Regions from separate parts of the Pseudoalteromonas sp. KS88 genome, predicted to be linked through region 2. Evidence: riboswitches for the same ligand, from Rfam matches in the RefSeq annotation. Region 2 holds a riboswitch; the other holds the start of a gene.
The links. Region 2 has a riboswitch for lysine ahead of lysC (lysine-sensitive aspartokinase 3). Riboswitches for the same ligand answer to the same signal wherever they lie in the genome.
Positions count from the first base shown of each region.

Region 1: another riboswitch for lysine. It lies ahead of dapA (4-hydroxy-tetrahydrodipicolinate synthase); the one in region 2 lies ahead of lysC (lysine-sensitive aspartokinase 3).

Region 1 covers NZ_PYHV01000018.1:43,008-46,425, forward strand. The annotation lists gene C7Y70_RS11385 (PLP-dependent decarboxylase) at 1-291, opposite strand, end outside; gene C7Y70_RS11390 (2,3,4,5-tetrahydropyridine-2,6-dicarboxylate N-succinyltransferase) at 291-1,031, opposite strand; gene dapA (4-hydroxy-tetrahydrodipicolinate synthase) at 1,047-1,931, opposite strand; lysine riboswitch at 2,067-2,260, opposite strand; gene C7Y70_RS11400 (DNA-3-methyladenine glycosylase I) at 2,433-3,137, shown strand; gene C7Y70_RS11405 (protein adenylyltransferase SelO family protein) at 3,155-3,418, shown strand, end outside.
Region 2 covers NZ_PYHV01000019.1:47,001-50,418, reverse strand. The annotation lists gene lysC (lysine-sensitive aspartokinase 3) at 1-1,284, opposite strand, end outside; lysine riboswitch at 1,362-1,533, opposite strand; gene nhaD (sodium:proton antiporter NhaD) at 1,647-2,894, opposite strand; gene C7Y70_RS12385 (hypothetical protein) at 3,054-3,418, shown strand, end outside.

The DNA.
Region 1 (3,418 bases), on a different contig from region 2:
CTTTGCAGGCCCAGTGTTGAGCACGCGCTCGCTGTTAATACCTTGAGCAAGTACTTGCTCAAGTTCGCCTTTACTTGCAACATCAAAGTTAAAGCCTGCGTTATCTAAACTTTGTATGACTTTAGACAGTGGGTTGGCTTTAACTGCGTACCAAAGTTTTACTTCGGTTTGCGCCACTAAACGCGCTAAATGTGTATTTAGTGAGTCGAGATCGTAGACAAAAAATGGGGTATCGAGGTTACTCGAAAGTTCATCAATGGCGGTTTTAACTGGCGTGCTCAAAAAGGTCATTAACGTAAAACCTCTTCTAGTAGTAAAGACGCATCACTTTGTTCATCACGGTATTTTACGATTAATGCACATGACATGCTTAAACCCTGCTCGCGTGCCCAGTCATTTGAAGCCGGGCGTGAGCCAGGGATCACAATGGCGTACTCAGGGATTGGCTCGCCTTTATCTAGTTGACGCTCGTTAACGCAGTCATAAACTGGGATTGTGGCTGATAAACGCACACCTGGCGCAAGTACCGCACCTTTTTTAACAACGACCCCTTCAACGATTACACAGCCAGCGCCGATGAACGCATCGTCTTCTACAACAACAGGGCTTGCGCCAATTGGTTCTAGCACACCACCTAGTTGCACAGCAGCACTTAGATGAACGTTTTTACCTACTTGTGCACACGAACCAACAAGAGCGTGGCTATCAACCATAGTGCCTTCGTCAATAAACGCACCAATATTTACATACGCTGGTGGCATAATAATTGTGCCTTTAGCAACGTGTGCACCACGGCGAACACTTGAACCACCGGGTACCATACGTACGCCATTTTCGGCGGTAAATTCTTGCGGTGCCAAGTTGTGCTTATCAACAAAACCACCGGCAAACTCGGTGTTAGTACCGTTTTTAAACGCTTCTAAAATACCTTGTTTTACTTCAATATTAGCGTGCCATTGGCCTTTTTCGTCTTGTGTTGCAGCGCGAACGGCGCCTGATTCTAAATTATTTAATAGTTCTAACCAGCTCATTATAAAAACCTGTGTTTAATGCCAAGATAAAATGGTGTTGTTTGCATTGTTAATGCAATCTGTTTGCGTTAGCTCGAGATGAGTTAACGGTGGACGCAAATACGGGCTGTTTAGTCGCCCTTGTAAATGCATCAAAACTTTTACGGGAATGGGGTTTGCGACGGCAAACAAGCTATGGATTGCTTGCGACCAATCAGCAAATAAATTTGGGTGCTGACCGCTAAGGCTGCGCTTAACAAACTCATGGGTTTGTGCTGGCCATGCATTAGCTGCTACAGAAACCAAGCCTTTCGCTCCGGCTTGAGAAAAATAAGGCATAAGGGCATCATCACCGCTGAATATTGCTAACTCTGGCGAGGCTTTTCTAAACCCTTCAAATTTAGCAATATCACCGCTGGCTTCTTTAAGTGCCCATAAATTTTTATGATCCTTTAAAGTGCTAACAACGGCTGGTGGAATATCTACCGCACTGCGACCAGGTACGTTATAGAGCATGCATGGGTGAACACTTGCGTTGAGTAGGCTTTCAAACCAATGAGTTTGACCTACAACGCCAGGCTTGGCATACAGTGGTGAGCCCAGTAAATAACCGTGAATAGGCAGTTGATTACAGTACTCTACCCACGCAATTTGTTGGGTTAGGTTCATACCGCCAACGGCAACCATTAATGGCACATTGAGTTCTAACTGACATACATGCTCAACAATGGCTTGTTGCTCTTTCAGACTAAGCGCTAAGCCTTCGCCCGTACTACCGAGTAGTAAAATGCCATTATTAGCAGCTTGTTGTTGTACAACAAGTTGTTCAAGTACCGCATAATCTACTTCGCCGCGGTCAGTAAAAGGCGTGACGAGAGCGGTCCATAGCGGGTAGTCGTTTAAATTAAAGTTGTTTTTCATCTGCAACGAACTTATCAGGTGTTCGCTGAGTAAAATGAGGAAGAAATATAGATATGCCGCATTTACATCAGTCGAACTTTAAAATTCGAAGAGCGAATGGGCTTAAATAATAGGGCGCACAGGCCTTATTATGCTAAGACCAGAAGCTCTCCACCAAACTTATCAACAGCGCAGCTGTTGTTGGTGACAGTCGCTGGGATTCAACCCAGTCGCCCGAAATAACCCTTCACAAAAAGTGTTATTTCTCGGCGTTAATTCCCCTCACGTATGATCACTGGAGTGTGTGCTCCTCACATACGTTACCTGAATAACGCACCTCTTCTAGCCCACAGTGTGAGTTTAAAATGTTCAAACTCACACCTTAAATAGGGGTAATGGCGGTGATTAAAGCATTTTAGCCGTCTAGGTGTCAAGGTAGAAGCGATCGTTTACTCGAGAGTATTACGTATAAGGTCATTTTTCCGTACACTAATAAGCAGAAACAGTAAAGGTAGTAAAACGATGGAAAAGTTTCAGGATATATATAAACGAGCAGCACAAAGAAAAGGCGGTAAGGCCATGCTTCAGCAGCTATTACATCCGCCCTTAAAACCGTCTCAGCTGAAAAGCTTACCTGATGACGCATGGCTTGAGGAATTTACCCGTAAAGTGTTTCAAAGTGGCTTTTATTGGTCTGTTATTAATAGTAAGTGGGCTGGTTTTAGGGAAGTATTTTGGGATTTTAGTGTTGAAAAGTTACTGATGATGCCACCTGATATGCTAGAACAAAAAGCCAGTGATGAGCGTATTGTGCGTAACTTTAAAAAGGTACAAACGATTACTGATAACGCATACATGATTCATGAAGTAGCGAGTGAACACGGCAGTTTTAGTGCGTTTATTGCAAACTGGCCTACAGACGACATTATTGGCTTATGGGCGTATTTAAAAAAACACGGTGCGCGCTTAGGTGGTAACACTGGGCCTTATGCATTAAGAACTCTAGGTAAAGATACGTTTTTACTTTCACGCGACGTAGAAAGCTACTTGCGCGCACATAAAATTATTGATGGTGGCTTACAAACTAAAAAGTCGCTCACTGCCGCACAAGCATTTTTTAATGAATTACAGCAACAAAGTGGCTTAAGTTTACAAGAGCTAAGCTTAATCGTAGCCTATAGCGTGGGTGATAACCGTGTGGGTATTCAAACAACTGAACCGCAGTAGCGGCGAAAGGTAATTTAATGAAATTAGTATCACGCTATACCGACATAGCAGAGCAATTTGCTATCGCCGATAGACCGAGTCCAGTTGGCGAGCCCTCGCTGCTGTTATTTAACGACGCCGTGGCTAAACAATTGAGTATTGATGTTTCATCAGCACAGCAAGCCGCAGTGCTTAGTGGTAACCAAATAGACTCAACTGTAGCGCCCGTTGCGCTGGGCTATTCTGGCCATCAATTTGGTCACTTTTCACCTCGCTTAGGAGATGGCCGCGCGCATTTACTT
Region 2 (3,418 bases):
ACGAATGTTAAAATCGCTAAGCACATTCATTAAATTAACTTCTTGCTGGCGCAGCTGAATTTCAGAGCCTATTAATGCCACCAGCGTTAGGTTATTTTCAACCGACACATGGCAAAATTCAGCGAGTTTATCTAAGCACTCTTGATCAAGCTCTGGACGAGAGGCATTTGGCGCATTATCAAGGGTAATTGCGACACTAATCTCAGAGGTTGTTACCAAATCAACCGAGATATTAAACTCGCTTAATATAGTAAATACACGGGCTAAAAAGCCACTGGCTAACAGCATTTCTGGGCTTTTTAAAGTTAACAAAATTTGGTTTTTACGTTGCGTAACCGCACGAATACCCGGCACTTGTGACTTTTCACGTTCGATCCACGTACCACCTCGCTCGGGTTCACGGCTTGAGCCAACAAACACACTTATGTGGCTTCTACTGGCTGGTAAAATAGTTGCAGGGTGTAATACCTTTGCGCCAAACGTGGCCATTTCTGCCGCTTCATCAAAGCTTAGGCGGGCAATGGGCGTGGCTTTGACACACAAACGTGGATCGGTGCTAAATATACCCACAACGTCTGTCCAAATGTGTACACTCTTTGCGTTTACGGCTTCTGCTAATAACGCCGCACTGTAGTCTGAGCCGCCTCGGCCCAGAGTGGTTGTTTGTCCGTGGGCATCACTGCCAATAAAGCCTTGGGTAACGACAACATGTTCTTTAAGTAAGGGTATTAAGTGCGTTTTAGCGGCCATAGCAGTGGCTGTTACATCAGGGGTTGCTTTTGAAAACTGACTGTCTGTTTTTAACACTTGGCGTACATCAAAACGCACTGCGTCTAAACCATTTAGGCGCAGTACTTGCGTAAATAAATACGACGATAAACGCTCACCAAAGCTTAATAATTCATCGTGTTGTTGCTTAGATTTAAGGGCTTCACTGGCAAGGGATTTAAAGGCTTTAATTGTTTCAGCAAAGCCATGCGCTAAATCAGCATCAAGTGATAACTCATTCAAGATAGCGTCTTGAATAGCAATCACGCCGTTAATATGTTCGCAGCGCTCTTGCGCTGTTAAGTCTTTTTGGCATAAGGCAACTAGGTGGTTTGTTACACCTGCGCTGGCACTTACAGCCACAACGCGCACTGTGTTATCAGCTACGATAATCTCGCTACAACGGCTCATTGCTTCAAAATTAGCTACGCTGGTTCCGCCAAATTTAGCCACAACGTAATCTGATTTTGTATTGCTCAATTGTTGCGTGTTATCTGTAACTACTTGGGTATTCATGTCGTCTCCTGTTGTGGTATTCATACCACGATAATACAAGAAGAACTTGGCAAGGGGGTGCTTGATAAGAAAAGTCCACTGCCAGAAGCTCTCCACCTAAATTGGTGACAGTTTTGAGGATTCAGCCCCATAAACCGAAAAACCACTGTGACGTCAGTTGTTCTTCTCGGCGAGTATTTCCCTCCTTAATGATCAAAAGCAAACGTCGCTTCACATTAAGTACCTAAATATCGCACCTCTTCTGAATGTTAGGTTAACCGCTTTAAAAAACAGCCAAAATAACAAAGCCCACTGTAAAGTGGGCTTTGAAAGTTATCGTTTAGACGTCTAGCTGTCAAGTTGTTTTATTAAATCTCACTCTATTAAATAAAACTGCCAGCAACATAAGAGCCAACATAACCTACCGTATAAGCAATCAATAAATAAACCGACATACGCAGATAACTCATAAAGGTCAGTGCTTTTACTTTACTCATAGCAATAATACCCGCGGCCGAGCCAATAATAAGCATAGAGCCACCCACGCCAGTGGCATAAGTAAACGATAGCCATTGCTGCGGACTCATCATAATATCGGCTTTAAGTAGTGCTGCTGTCAGTGGCACATTATCAACGGCGGCTGACAAAATACCCATTAGGTAATTTGCATATTGCGCTGGCATTAGCTCATATAGGTGTGTGAACTTACTAAGCATGCCCACTTCTTTTAATGCGCCAACGAGTAACAGCACACCAACAAAAAATAGTAAGGTGTCGTATTCTATTTCACGAATGTAATCGATAATTTTTTTGTTTACGTCTTTTTTGCGCATTAAAAACTGGGCGGTTAAAAACATCAGTGACAAGCCAAACAAAAAGGTTAACAACGGTGGTACTTGGTAAAGTACGCTAAGTGTTAATGTAGCCATAATGGTTGATAAGAAAATAACCGCAATGGTGATATCGGTTTTTTCAATTCGGCGCTCTTGCTGTTTGGTAAACTCAACGGCACCATTTAAGCCAAACGACAACATAATTGCCAACAGTGCAACACTTGTAAGTGCTGGCACAATAAGTAATAGCAAGTTTGCAATGCTGACTTTGCCATCGAGGAAAATCATCAGTGTGGTTACATCGCCGGTTATCAGTGACACCCCGCCAGAGTTCACACTAAAAACAATTAATGTAGCGTATTTGATAAGCTTTTTCGGATCGAGTTTTAACGACATCACCACAGCAAGAGAAATTAGCGTGGCGGTAATATTGTCTGAAATCGACGAAAATAAGAAAGAAAACCCACCTATTAAAAACATCAGCCTTCGTTCGCTTATGGCGCTTGGCATTACTCTGTGCACAATATTTTGGATAAAACCTTTGGAGTTCAAATAGGCAACAAAAGTCATTGCAGCCATTAAAAACAACCAGAGTGTGGCAATCTCTAAAATATTGTGATCAAGTTGATGTTGTATATTTTCGGGGCTTTGCCCGTTAAGCGGCGAGATAAATAAGATAATCCAGCATAAAGTACCAAAGAAAAGCGTAGTTTTGGCCTTGTTTACATGGATAATATCCTCTATAACGATGAGCACAAATGCGACCGCTATCAGGGTTAGGATAATTGACGTTACCATGGTGTTTGAACAACCTTTAGAAAAATGTAAAAATTGCATTCTTATGTCACCTGTGTGACACGGCGCGCAGTCTAGCACCAAAGGCTTTGTAAAACTATTGCCATTTACCTATTTTTAACTAATCGCTGAAACTGCCTATATTAGATTTACTGGAGCGTTATGATCCCAGCTAAAAAGTTGCTAAATACCCTTACCGAACACTGGGGAATGTTAGAACTATTATTTAAACGTTTTAAGATGGCTGATTTTAGCTTAAAAGACGTACAAAATGCGATCAAACAAAAACAACCTACTTGGTCAAATGAGCGCATTTATAAAGAAACCAACCGACTTTTAAATCAAGATATTATTATTCCTTTAGCGAAATCGTCTCAGTTGGAAATAAACCGTGCTATTGCCGATTTCGCCACTTTTTTATTGCAAGAAGAACACTTGGGGTTGGCACAAGAAATTAGCGTATTGGTTGACGATTTAGCCCGATTAGGTAACCGCCTTGCTAATGCGGGTGAAATTGAAGACTACGA